DNA from 3 places in the Microbacterium sp. NPDC080220 genome. Region 2 is predicted to be linked to each of the others. Evidence: predicted binding sites of a transcription regulator. Region 2 holds the regulator's gene; each other region holds the start of a gene.
What was found. The regulator HrcA, encoded in region 2, represses chaperone genes, less so after heat shock. The targets are predictions, from matches to a motif close to TTNGCACTCGNNNNNNNCGAGTGCNAA.
Positions count from the first base shown of each region.

Region 1: the regulator HrcA is predicted to act here: its motif matches at 2,129-2,155, upstream of groL (chaperonin GroEL).
Region 3: the regulator HrcA is predicted to act here: its motif matches at 2,720-2,746, upstream of AB0P29_RS05045 (Hsp20/alpha crystallin family protein).

Region 1 covers NZ_JBFBOP010000003.1:347,144-351,610, reverse strand. Annotated here, with positions in the region: gene AB0P29_RS07555 (hypothetical protein) at 30-224, opposite strand; gene groL (chaperonin GroEL) at 442-2,061, opposite strand; gene AB0P29_RS07545 (hypothetical protein) at 2,301-2,522, shown strand; gene AB0P29_RS07540 (cold-shock protein) at 2,533-2,736, opposite strand; gene AB0P29_RS07535 (LytR C-terminal domain-containing protein) at 2,880-3,512, opposite strand; gene AB0P29_RS07530 (DUF3263 domain-containing protein) at 3,522-3,782, opposite strand; gene msrB (peptide-methionine (R)-S-oxide reductase MsrB) at 3,870-4,274, shown strand; gene AB0P29_RS07520 (serine/threonine-protein kinase) at 4,396-4,467, shown strand, end outside.
Region 2 covers NZ_JBFBOP010000008.1:21,953-26,419, reverse strand. Annotated here, with positions in the region: gene dnaJ (molecular chaperone DnaJ) at 1-826, opposite strand, end outside; gene hrcA (heat-inducible transcriptional repressor HrcA) at 858-1,892, opposite strand; gene hemW (radical SAM family heme chaperone HemW) at 1,963-3,180, opposite strand; gene AB0P29_RS12485 (DUF1990 family protein) at 3,180-3,830, opposite strand; gene lepA (translation elongation factor 4) at 3,840-4,467, opposite strand, start outside.
Region 3 covers NZ_JBFBOP010000002.1:308,345-312,811, reverse strand. Annotated here, with positions in the region: gene AB0P29_RS05055 (DUF3459 domain-containing protein) at 1-571, opposite strand, end outside; gene AB0P29_RS05050 (prolyl oligopeptidase family serine peptidase) at 617-2,668, opposite strand; gene AB0P29_RS05045 (Hsp20/alpha crystallin family protein) at 2,808-3,257, shown strand; gene AB0P29_RS05040 (MarR family transcriptional regulator) at 3,332-3,760, opposite strand; gene AB0P29_RS05035 (hypothetical protein) at 3,797-4,321, shown strand; gene AB0P29_RS05030 (LPXTG cell wall anchor domain-containing protein) at 4,378-4,467, shown strand, end outside.

The DNA.
Region 1 (4,467 bases), on a different contig from region 2:
CTTCGTGCTGACGAGACGTCTCCCGCCCGTCAGGACGCGTCTTCGTCTTCCTCCGCGTTGAAGTGGGACGCGGTGTCGCTGTGCCCGGCGGCGACGCCGTCCGGATCGGCGGGGATGGTGCCGTCCTTGCCGAGACCTCCGGGCTTCTCGGTCCCGTCGCTGTCCGAACCGTTCCGCGGGGGCGCGTCGTCGGCGTGGGCGGCGGAGTCATCGTGGTCTGTCATGGGAACCTCCTCGAATCGACGTGACGGCCCGTGCGACGCTGCGCGATGACGACCACCACTGCTGCGTGCTCGACGCCTGGACCCAGACTCGTCCGCTTCGACCGAGAAGGATGCCCCCTTGACTTCTGCATGAGACTCTGCGGAAGCCTGGGCCGTAGCCGGACGACGAAGGGCCCCTCCCGGAGGAGGGGCCCTTCGTGAGCCGTTCAGCGGTGGATCAGAAGTCCATGCCACCGGTCGGGTCGCCTGCCGGCGCCGCGACCTTCTCGGGCTTGTCGGCGACGACGGCCTCCGTGGTCAGGAACAGACCTGCGATCGACGCGGCGTTCTGCAGCGCGGAGCGCGTGACCTTGGCCGGGTCGATGATGCCCGCGGCGAACATGTCGACGTACTCGCCCGTGGCGGCGTTGAGGCCCTGGCCCGCGGGGAGCTCGGCGACCTTGTTCGACACGACACCGGGCTCGAGACCGGCGTTCAGCGCGATCTGCTTCAGGGGAGCCTGGATGGCCACCTTGACGATGTTCGCGCCGGTCGCCTCGTCGCCCTCGAGCTCGAGGCTCGCGAACGCCTTCTCGCCGGCCTGGATCAGCGCGACGCCACCACCGGGGACGATGCCCTCCTCGACGGCCGCCTTCGCGTTGCGGACGGCGTCCTCGATGCGGTGCTTGCGCTCCTTGAGCTCGACCTCGGTGGCCGCACCCGCCTTGATGACGGCGACGCCGCCGGCGAGCTTGGCGAGGCGCTCCTGCAGCTTCTCGCGGTCGTAGTCGCTGTCGGTGTTCTCGATCTCGCGACGGATCTGGGTCACGCGACCCTCGATCTGCGACGCGTCACCGGCACCCTCGACGATCGTGGTCTCGTCCTTGGTGATGATGACCTTGCGCGCACGGCCGAGCAGGTCCAGGGTGGCGTTCTCGAGCTTGAGACCGACCTCCTCGGTGATGACCTGGCCACCCGTGAGGATCGCAATGTCCTGCAGCTGAGCCTTGCGACGGTCGCCGAAGCCGGGGGCCTTGACGGCAGCCGACTTGAAGATGCCGCGGATCTTGTTGAGCACGAGGGTGGCGAGAGCCTCACCCTCGACGTCCTCGGCGATGATCAGGAGCTCCTTGCCGTCCTGGATCACCTTGTCGACGACGGGCAGAAGGTCCTTGATGTTCGAGATCTTCTGGTTCGCGATCAGGATGTAGGGGTCCTCGAAGACCGCTTCCTGACGCTCGGCGTCGGTGACGAAGTAGGGGTTGATGTAGCCCTTGTCGAAGCGCATACCCTCGGTGAGCTCGAGCTCGGTGCCGAAGGTGTTGGACTCCTCGACGGTGACGACACCCTCCTTGCCCACCTTGTCGATGGCCTCGGCGATGAGCTCGCCGATCTCGGGGTCGGCAGCCGAGATGGATGCCGTCGCCGCGATCTGGTCCTTGGTCTCGATCTCCTTGGCGCCGGCGAGCAGCTCGTCGGAGAGAGCCTTGACGGCCTTCTCGATGCCCTTCTTGAGGGAGATCGGGTCGGCACCGGCCGCGACGTTGCGCAGACCCTCGCGCACGAGCGCCTGAGCGAGGACCGTGGCGGTCGTCGTCCCGTCACCGGCGACGTCGTCGGTCTTCTTCGCGACCTCCTTGACGAGCTCCGCGCCGATCTTCTCGTACGGGTCGTCGAGCTCGATCTCCTTGGCGATCGACACGCCGTCGTTCGTGATCGTGGGAGCGCCCCACTTCTTCTCGAGCACGACGTTGCGGCCACGGGGGCCGAGGGTCACCTTGACGGCGTCGGCCAGGGTGTTGAGGCCGCGCTCGAGGCCGCGGCGGGCCTCCTCGTCGAAAGCGATGATCTTTGCCATAAGTGTGTCGTCCCTCCCGGACGTGAGGTTCAGTACCGTGCCCCCAGGGACTGGGAGCGGGATAGTTCTGGCACTCAGGATGAGTGAGTGCTAAATCATTCTGGCACTCGACCCTAGGGAGTGCAAGCCGCGCGACGCCGTCGCCACGCTCGACGGCGAGCACCTGTACGTCGTCGCTCTGACGACCGACGACGGCGGCATGAGCCCCGGACTCTGCCTCACCACACTCGAGCATCTCCATGCCCGACGACGACGCGGACGACTGGTTCGAGGAACACATCGACGTGCTCATCGCGGCGCTCGCAGCCCTCCGGGAGGAGCGCGCGGACGCGCTGCACGGTGTCACCCTCTTCGTGTCGGTCACCGACCGCGATGCGTCCGAGTCCAACGAGAACCGCTCCGCCGCGGAACTCAACCCGCCCGAGCTGAGCGGGCTGTTCCTCGCCCGCTACGCGGGCTGACCGACCGGCGTCAGGCGACGACGCGGACGGATTCGGCCTGCGGGCCCTTCTGCCCGGTCCCGACGGTGAACTCGACGGCCTGACCCTCTTCGAGCACGCGGAACCCCGACATCTCGATGTTCGAGTAGTGGACGAAGACATCCTGTCCGTCGCCGAGCGTGATGAAGCCGAAGCCCTTCTCGGCGTTGAACCACTTGACGGTTCCCTGGGTCATGCGCATCTCCTGAAGCTGTGGGACACTCGAAATGCTAGCCACGGCCCCCTGCCGGATCCGGCGGTTCCCGGCTTTGTTGACACTTCCGAACCCAAGTGTTTACGGCGGCGAAACACGCGACGGCCGAGCCGCCACGGACGGGCTCACTCCGAGCCGAAATCGATCCCGACGATCACCACGAGCTGGGATCGCGGGTCACCGCCGGCGCTCGCCGTCTCGGGCGGCGCGACGACCTGATAGGTGTCGTCGAGGGAGACCTCGGCGCCGCCGATCGCGTCGGCCAGACCGCGGGCCGCAGCCTCGTCGGCGGTCGTGCCGTAATAGACGGTCGTGGTCGCGAAGTCGTCGGAGCTGGCGTTGCTCTCCTGGACGTCCGCCTCCGCCCACCCGGCGGCGATCACGTCCTGGCGGACGGCGTCACCCAGCGCGGCGTCGGGGGTCGCGTTCAGCACGAGCACCTCGTACGACGTGTCCACCTGCGGTGCGACCACCTGCGACGACGAACCGGGCGCCGAACGGGCGTTGAAGTCCAGTCGACCGGTTGCGAACAGGGTGCTGAGCACCCCCGCCGCGACGATGGCGACGGTGGCCACGACGGACCACAGCACGATGACGCCGACGCGCAGCCGGGGCGTCTCGGCGCGGTGCGCCCCGATCCGAGCAGGACGGGCCGGGAGGTCGTCGAAGCGATCCTTCACTGCGGAGCGCGCCGCGGTCTCGGACGGGTCCGCGGCGGTGGGCTGCTCTGGCTCGGGCGGAGAGGTCGGAGACGGCACCCGAGAATGCTACCGGGCGGATGCCGGGAGCACCCTGGAGCGGGTGCGCCGCTCCCGCTCCTGCGCAGTCTGCAGCCGCCGCAGACGGTGCACGAGGACCGGATCGTAGGCGACGGCATCCGCTGATTCGAGGATCCGCCCCAGCAGCTGGTAGTAGCGCGCAGGGGTCAGCGAGAGCTCGGCGCGCAGCGCCTCCTCCTTCGCCCCGGAGTGCCCGTGCCAGCGCGCCTCGAAATCGAGGACGGCGCGGTCGCGATCGGAGAGGGGCACTCCCCCACGGTACGACCGAGATCCGCCGACACCCCGGAACATCGGGGCGGTTCGTCCGGTTGAATATGTCGAGGGAAGGAAGAACACATGAGCTATCGCGTGGAGAAGACCGACGAGCAGTGGCGGGAGGAGCTGACGCCCGAGCAGTACGCCGTCCTGCGGCAGGCCGGGACGGAGCGCGCGTGGACGGGCGAACTCCTCGATGAGGACCGCGCCGGCCTGTACACCTGTGCCGCGTGCGGCGCAGAGCTGTTCCAGAGCGGCACCAAGTTCGACTCGCACTGCGGCTGGCCGAGCTTCTACGAGTCGGTCCGCCCGGAGGCCGTCGAGCTCATCGAGGACCGCAGCCACGGCATGGTGCGCACCGAGGTGCGCTGCGCGAACTGCGGCTCGCATCTGGGGCACGTGTTCCCCGACGGTTTCGGCACCCCCACGGGCGACCGTTACTGCATGAACTCGCTGTCGCTGTCGTTCACCCCGAAGAACGACTGACCTCCGGGGCATCGCCCCGCTTGCAGGCCGCGCCGACACCGTCAACCCCGGTGTCGGCGCGGCTTCATGCGTTTAGCGTTGCCTCGAGCGCGGTGAGGGACGCCGCGGTCGGAGGATGCACATGCCCGACACCACCGACCACGCAGACGACCTGCTGGGCGGCCGTTACCGTCTCGGTGAGACGCTCGGCCGC
Region 2 (4,467 bases):
CGAGGATCGCGTCGATCATCGACACCTCGAGGGTCGCGAGCAGATCGTCGCCGTCACGGCTGAAAACGTCGTGCGGAGCGACCGTCACCTCGAGGTACAGGTCGCCGTTCGGACCGCCGGCGGGGCCGACCTCGCCCGATCCGGGCAGCTGCAGGCGCAGTCCCGTCTCGACGCCGGCGGGGATGTCGATCGACACGGTGCGGCGCGCGCGCACACGGCCCTGGCCCTGACACGTGGAACACGGGTAGGGGATGGTCGTGCCGTAGCCCTGGCAGGTCGTGCAGGGCTGCGACGTGACGACGTTGCCGAGCAGGCTCCGCACGGTCCGCTGGATCTGCCCCGAGCCGTGGCAGATGTCGCAGGTCACCGGCTGGGTGCCGGGCTGGCAGCACGAGCCCTGGCAGGTCTCGCACAGCACCGCCGTGTCGACCTCGATGTCGCGGTGCACGCCGAAGACGACGTCGCCGAGGGTGAGGTCGACGCGCACGAGGGCGTCTTGGCCCCGCTCGCGACGCGAGCGCGGGCGTCCGGCACGCGTGCCCCCGCCGCCTCCGCCGAAGAACGTCTCGAAGATGTCGCTGAAGCCGCCGAACCCGGCCCCGGCGCCGCCGAACGCCCCGGAGTCGCCACCGAGGTCGTACCGCTGGCGCTGGTCGGGGTCGCTCAGCACGTCGTACGCGTGCGTCACGAGCTTGAACTGCTCGGACGCATCCTCTCCCGGGTTCACATCGGGGTGGAGCTGTCGCGCCAGTCGGCGGTACGCCTTCTTGATCTCCTCGGGGCTCGCGTCGCGCGCGACACCCAGGACCTCGTAGTGGTCAGCCACAATCACCTCTCCGGCCCGGAGGCCGATTCGTTCAGCGCGACTTCTCGTCTTCTTCGAGCAGACGCGTCAGATAGTGCGCGACGGCACGGACCGCCGCGAGATTGGTGGGGTAGTCCATGCGGGTCGGACCCAGCACGCCCACGCGCGCCTGCGAGCCGCCGGCGTCGTAGTCCCCCGCGACGACGGATGCCTCGGCGAGCCCGAACGGCTCGTTCTCGCGGCCGATGCTGGTCGCCAGTCCCCGGTCGTCCGCGACCATCTCGCCCATGAGGCGCAGGAGCGTCACCTGCTCCTCGATCGCCTCGAGCAGCGGGTAGATGCTGCCGCGGAAGTCCGCTTCGCGACGGGCGAGGGTCGCGGACCCGGCCATGACCATGCGGTCCGAGCGGAACTCGTCGAGCTCCTCGCCGATCGCGCGCAGGACGATCCGCCGGTTCTCCTCGCGGGGGGCCGGAGCCTCCTCCTCGAGGATGCGGGCGATCGCCGCGGCACCGTCGCGGACGCTCTTGCCGGTCAGCAGCGCGGCCATCGCGAGCTTGAGCTGCTCGGCCTCCTCGGCGGACGGCTCGGTCGCGAGGAACGCGACCCGCTGCGAGACCCGGCCGGTGTCGGTCACGACGATGATGACGATGCGGGTGCCGCCGAGGTGGACGACCTCGACGTGCGAGACGTTCGCCCGGGCGAACGACGGGTACTGCACGATCGCGACCTGTCCGGTGAGGCGGGTGAGCGTGCGGACCGTGCGGACGAGCAGGTCGTCGAGGTCGCCGGTGTCCTCCAGGAACGCGCCGATCGCGGAGCGCTGCGCGGAGGTCAGCGGACGGACCTCGGCGAGATGGTCGACGAAGACCCGGTACCCCTTGTCGGTGGGCACACGGCCCGACGACGTGTGCGGCGCGATGATGAGTTCCTCGTCCTCGAGGAGAGCCATGTCGTTGCGGATCGTGGCGGCGGACACACCGAACTGGTGGCGGTCGACGATCGCCTTGCTGCCGACGGGTTCCCGCGTGTCCACGTAGTCCTGGACGATCGCGCGCAACACCTGAAGACCGCGTTCCGAAACCATCATCCCTCCTCCGCTGGCACTCTCGATCTTGGAGTGCCAATTCTACCGCGCGCGGAGCGTTCTGCTCGGATCACTCGGTGAGCGCCCGCACGACGGCGTCGGCGAGAAGCCGCCCGCGGCGGGTCAGCACGATCGTGCCGTGGACCGCCGCCGCGCCGTCGACGAGCCCGTCGGCGATGAGGGATGCCACGTTCCGCCGCCCGGCGGCCGTCGCCTCGTCCACGGCCACCCCGTCGACGATGCGCGAGCGCAGCAGGATGTCCTCGAGGCGGCGGGCCTCGGCATCCGGTCGCTCCCGTCCGGCCGCCGGCGACTGTCCCGCCGCGAGGCGCTGCGCGTACGCCGCGGGGTGCTTCACGTTCCACCACCGGAGTCCGCCGATGTGACTGTGGGCGCCCGGGCCGTACCCCCACCAGTCCTGGCCGCGCCAGTACGACAGGTTGTGGCGGGACCGCTGCGCGCGGTTCGTCGCCCAGTTCGAGACCTCGTACCACCCGTATCCCGCCGCGGCGAGCAGTTCGTCGGCCAGCTCGTACATGTCGGCCTGCAGATCGTCATCGGGAGCGGGCACCTCGCCGCGGCGGATCTGCCGCTCGAGTTTCGTGCCGTCCTCGACGATGAGCGCGTAGGCCGAGACGTGATCGGGTGCGAGGGCCGTCGCCGTCTCGAGCGAGGTCCGCCAGTCCTCCAGCGACTCCCCCGGAGCGCCGTAGATGAGGTCGAGGCTGACCGCCAGCCCCGCGTTCCGTGCCGCGGCGACCGCGGTGGCGATGTTCGCGGGGTCGTGGGTGCGGTCGAGGGCGGCGAGGACGTGCGGGACAGCCGACTGCATGCCGATCGACAGGCGTGTCACACCGGCGGCCGCGAGGGTCTCGGCCACGGCGTCCGTCATCGTGTCGGGGTTCGCCTCGACCGTCACCTCGGCACCGTCCGCCAGACCGAAGGCCTCCCGGACGCCGTCGAGCATGCGCGCCAGGTCGCCGGGCGGCAGGAGCGTCGGGGTGCCGCCGCCGAAGAACACCGTCTGCGCGGGGCGGAGCGGTCCGCGTTCGGCCAGCACGCGCCGGGAGATCGCGATCTCGCGCAGGACCTCGTCGGCGTACGCGTCCTGTCGGGCGCCGCGCAGTTCGGTCGCCGTGTAGGTGTTGAAGTCGCAGTAGCCGCAGCGGACGCGGCAGAACGGGACGTGCAGGTAGACGCCGAAGTCGACGTCGTCCGACACGCGCACGTCGGCGGGCAGTGCGCCGTCGAGAGGAGCGGGATCGCCGAGGGGAAGGGCCGAGCCCATCAGGAGCCGGTGGCGTACATCGGCGACATCGCCTGCAGGTACCCCTGGAACAGGGCGCGACGCCGACGCTTCACCAGCGGACGCCAGAGGCGGTAGAGCACGCCGGTCGGCTTGTCGAAGGCGCGGACCGTGAACCAGACCTCGTCGTCGTCGCGCCATTCGAGCAGGAAGGACTCCTCGCCGCTGACGACGGATCCACCGACGGTGCCGAGCGAGAACCCGACCCGACGCGGCTCGTCGACGACCGAGATGACCCGGAGTTCGGCATCCGCCCGCATCCCGCCGACGCGCCCTCGAAGGTGCACGGTCGTCCCGGCGCTCGCGAACGGCACGCCGTCGGCGTCGAAACGCTGGTCGTCGTCGAGACGGCTGGGCTGGATGGCGTTGCCGTCGGCGTCGAAGCCGACACCGGAGTACATCGGACCGGATGCCGGGCGCACATCGGTCACCTGGAGACCCGCCCCCCGCTGCGCTCCCCACCCGAGGAGCGATTCGGTCGAGGTGACGAAACGGCTCTCACCGCTGCCGAGACGCCACGACGCCTCCGCCGGGGTCGTGCCCTTCGGCGGATAGCCCATGAGATCGGGGGCCTGCGTGGCCCCGACGGCGGCGTAGTCGACGGTCCCTGCCTGGAAACTCCCGCGGCGCATCGTGCCAGCCTACTTCTTGTCCTTGCCCTCGACGTCTCCCGAGAGCGCGGCGATGAACGCCTCCTGGGGGACCTCGACGCGGCCGACCATCTTCATGCGCTTCTTGCCCTCCTTCTGCTTCTCCAGCAGCTTGCGCTTACGGGTGATGTCACCGCCGTAGCACTTCGCGAGGACGTCCTTGCGGATCGCGCGGATGTTCTCGCGGGCGATGATGCGGGCGCCGATCGCGGCCTGGATGGGGACCTCGAACTGCTGACGCGGGATGAGCTTGCGCAGCCGCTCGGTCATCATCGTCCCGTAGGCGTAGGCCTTCTCACGGTGGACGATCGAGCTGAACGCGTCGACCTTCTCGCCCTGCAGCAGGATGTCGACCTTGACGAGGTCGGCGGTCTGAGAACCGGCCGGCTCGTAGTCGAGGCTCGCGTAGCCCTGCGTCTTGGACTTCAGGTGGTCGAAGAAGTCGAAGACGATCTCGCCGAGGGGCATGTTGTAGCGCAGCTCGACGCGGTCCTCGCTGAGGTAGTCCATGCCGAGCAGGGTGCCGCGGCGGGACTGGCAGAGCTCCATGACGGTGCCGACGTAGTCCTTCGGCAGGAGGATGCCGACCTTCACGACCGGCTCGGAGACCTCGGCGACG
Region 3 (4,467 bases), on a different contig from region 2:
CGCCGCGGCCGGCCAAGAACAGCAGATCGTCGGCGAACACGCGCAGGTCCGCGGCGGCGGGGACGTCGACGGCCAGGGCGATCCCCGACAGCCGCAGCGCGGCGGCCAGGTCGGAGAGCCGGTCGATCGAGCCGAGTCCGGGGTCGCCACGGCGCAGGTCGACGGTGCCGTCCTCGCGCCGGGCGAACGGCGACTGCACGTGCAGCACGCTGACGCCGAGTTCGCGCAGCGCCGGGATCTCGTCGCGGAGCCCGGCGAGGTTGCCGGCGTAGCGATCCGCGAAGCACGCCGCGCCGAGGGTGTAGCGCGAGCGGGAACTCGGCGCGTGCGCCGCGCGCTGCTCGCCGTGCACCTTCAGGTCGAGCGAGCGACCGTTCGCGGCCATCACCGCCGCCGTCACGAGGTCGGCCGGCAGCGACGACGAGGAGTCCGCCCGCTCGGCGAGGGCGGCGTGCAGGTCGGGAAAATGCCGACGGATGCGGTCGGCGCCGGCCTCGTCGACGCGGGTGCGTTCCGCGACGGTCGACAGCGTGGCCGCGAGTTCGTCCTCGACGGCCCCCATGGTGCTCATGCGGTGGACCTCCCGCTCCCAGCGTAGAGGGCGGGCGTTCCCGCCTCAGCCGGCGCGGCCCACCGTGCTGTCGAGGAACGCGTGGATCGTCGCGTGCAGCGCCGCGGTGGCCGCCGCGTCGATGGTGCCCGCGTGACCGCCTTCGACGGGCTCGAGGTAGTGCACCTCGGCATCCGTCTCGTCCGCCAACCGCGCCGCCATCTTGCGCGCCTGCACCGGCCCGACCCGGTCGTCGCTGGCCGCCGCGTAGATGAGGGATGCCGGGTACCGCCGCCCGGGCTCGATGAGGTGGTACGGCGAGAAGGTCTTCACGAACTCCCAGTCGGCGGGGTCGTCGGGATCGCCGTACTCGGCGATCCAGCTCGCGCCGGCGGACAGGCGCGTGTACCGGCGCATGTCGAGGAGCGGGACGCCGCAGACGATCGCGCCGAAGTCGTCGGGGTTCTGGGTCAGCATGTTGCCGACGAGCAGGCCGCCGTTGCTGCGCCCGTGGCAGGCGATGCGGTCGGGGGTCGAGACCCCGCGCGCCACGAGGTCGCGGGAGACAGCGGCGAAGTCCTCGTACGCGCGGTGGCGGTTCTCGCGGAGCGCCGCGAGGTGCCATTCCGGGCCGAACTCGCCGCCGCCCCGGATGTTTGCGACGACGTACACCCGACCCTGTTCGAGCCAGGCCGGGCCCACGATCGTCGGGTACTCCGGCGTCAGCGCGTGCTCGAAGCCGCCGTAGCCGTTCATCAGCACGGGCAGCGCCCCGTGACGCTCGCGGGGGCCGACCTCGAAGTACGGCACCCGGGTGCCGTCGGCCGACGTCGCCCAGTGCTGCTCGGCGACGAGACCCGTCGCGTCGAAGGTCGCGCGGCTGCGGTCGACGACCCGCGGCTCCGCGCCCGGGTCGAGGACGAGCAGGGTGGGCGGTGTGAGGAAGCCGCGCGCGACGACCCAGAGCTGGTCGTCCTCGTCGTCGTCCGCCGTGGCGACGTTCGCGCTGAAGAGGTCGTCGTCGCCGAGCCCGAGGTCGAGCTCGACACCGGTCAGCGTCGCCGGGTCGAGCGACACCAGCCGGCTCTGCACGCGGTCGAGGATCGTCAGCACGAGGCGGGTCTTCGTCCACGTCCAGGACTCGAGCACCGCGGTGTCGGTCGGCGCGAACGCGACGCGCAGGTCCGACCCGTCCCCGCTCGTCACGGTCTCGAGGGGGCCGAGCAGGAGGGTGCCCGACGGATGCGTCGTGTCGCCGATGCGCCACGGCGTCGTCGTCCGGACGGCGACCAGGTCGCCGTGCACGTCGGCGTGCGCGTCCTGCGGCACGGCGATCAGGTGCGGTTCGGTGCCGTCCCACACCCATGCCTCGGAGTGGAAGAAGTCGTGCGCGATGACGACGATCGGCGTCGCCGCGCCGCCGGTGTGATCGACGTGCGCGAACACGCCGACGTCCGACGGGACACCCGTGAGGATCGGCGGCGCGTCCTCGAGCGATTCGCCGCGGCGCCAGGCACGGGCGGTGATCGGATAGCCCGAGTCCGTGACGCCGCCGCCGTGCAGGGCCGTGGCGACGAGCAGCGTGTCGCGGTCGACCCACGCGATCATGGACTTCTCCGCGTCGAGGGCGAAGGGGGAGCCCTCGACGAAGCGGCGGGTCTCCAGATCGAACTCGCGCACCACGGCGGCGTCTCCGCCGTCGGGGCTCAGGCGCACGAGCGCGCGGCTGCTGCCGGCCGGCCCGTGCGTCGCGCCGGCGAAGGCCCAGGTCCTCCCCTCCTCGCGGCCCAGTGCGTCGACGTCGAGCAGGACCTCCCAGTCCGGAGTGCCCGCCGTGAAGGCGGCGAGGGACGTCCGGCGCCAGAGGCCGCGCGGGTTGTCGGCATCCCGCCACAGGTCGTACATGAGGTCGCCGTGACGACTCGGGACGACGAGGCGGTCGGGGTCCTGCAGGATGCCGGTGAGCCGGGCCTCGAGCGCGTCGCGGGCAGCGCCCGCATAGGCGCCTTCGGTCTCGGCGGTGCGCTCCGCGGCCCACGCGCGAGCCTGGGATCCGTCGATCTCCTCCAGCCACAGGAACGGGTCGGCGGGCTCGGGGGCGATCTCGTGGGCGCTCATGCGGTCAGCCTACGGGGCACCTCCGCCGCGTCGTTCGCCGTGCGAGAACCATTGGCACTCTCCACACGCGAGTGCTAATCTGGACGTACTTGAGCCGCAGGGGCTCAACTTTCAGACCACTTGGACAAAGGAGAGAATCATGGCGACCTACGACCCGTTCCGTGAAATCGACCGCCTGGCGTCGACGCTCTTCGACACGCGCCGCGGCCCGCGACGGATGCCGATGGACCTGTACCGCGACGGCGACCACTACGTGCTGAACGCCGACCTCCCCGGCATCGACCCGGGCTCGGTCGACATCGACGTCGACGGCCAGCTGCTGACCATCCGCGCCGAGCGCACGCTGTCGTCGGGCGAGGGGGTCAAGTGGATCACGCGCGAGCGTGAGACCGCGAGCTTCCTCCGCCAGCTGAACCTCGGCCAGGGCATCGACACCGACGCCATCACCGCGACCTACAACAACGGTGTGCTGACCGTCACCATCCCGGTGAGCGAGAAGGCCAAGCCGCGCAAGGTCGAGGTCGTCGCCGACGGTTCGTCCCCGACCATCACCACCCGCGAGAGCGAGCCGCAGCCGATCGACCAGTGACCGGCGCACCGCTCCGACGGTGAGACGACGATCGCCCCGCACCCCGTCTCGGGTGCGGGGCGATCTTCCTGTCGTCAGACGCCGCGCAGGCGAGCGGTGAGCCGCTCGAGTTCGGCGAGTTCGTCGTCGGTGAGCACCGACATCCGCTCGGCGATGGTGCGGCCGTGCGTCGTCGCGAGCCGGCGGAACATCGCCGCGCCCTGCTCCGTGGCGCGCAGCACGGCGCCGCGGCCGTCGTTGGGGTCGGGGCACTTCGCGACGAGCCCGCGCGCCACCATCCGGTCGACCAGGCGCGACACGCTCGGCTGGCTGATGAGCATGTTCGCCGTCACGTCGCGCAGCCGCGCGGTGTGACCCTCGCAGCGCGTGACGGTCAGGAGCACGTCGTATTCGGCGCTCGAGAGGTCGTCGTCCTCGAAGTCCCGTGAGATCTCCGCCAGGACCTCGTGCTGCGCGCGGAAGAGGCTCTCCCAGGCAGCGATGGCGAGGCGGCGGTCGGTCATGGCGTCAACTGTAGCGTCGCTCATAGGGTTGACCGCGTGCAGCCCTGGTCCCGTCGTCTCGCCCGTGCCGGAGCCGTCGTCGCCGTCGCGCTCGGCGTTGTCGTGGGCGCTCCCTCGGCGGCGAACGCCGACGTCGAGGACTTCTCCTTCGACAGTCTGACCGTCGACTACACGCTGACCCGCGCCGAGGATGGCACGAGTCGGATGCGGGTGGTCGAGGAGTTCGTGGCGCGGTTCCCCGAGACCGACCAGAACCGCGGCATCCGACGGGTGATCCCCGACGAGTACGACGGTCAGCCGCTGCGGCCGAGCCTCGAATCGGCGGTGGACGCGGAGGGCGACCCGTGGGAGGTCGTCGAGACCGACGACGGCGAGGACGGACTGGTCGTGACGGCGAGATCCGAGGACTACGTCCACGGTCGCCCGAGCCGACGCCCACCCCCGAGCCGACTCCTGCCCCGCAGCCCTCGCTCCCCTCGACCGGTGGCGCTCTGCCGGCTGCGGCGGAAGGCGGCATCCAGGCATCCGTCCGCGGCGATCGCGTCGTCGTCTCGGGCCTGACCGCGGGGGAGCGCTACTACGGCTTCCTCTACTCGACGTCCACCGCTCTCGGCTGGGTGACGGCGGATGCCGCCGGCTCGGCGAGCTTCGCGCTGCCGGCAGACCTCGACGAGGGTCGCCACCGGGTGGCCGTCGTCGACGAGTCG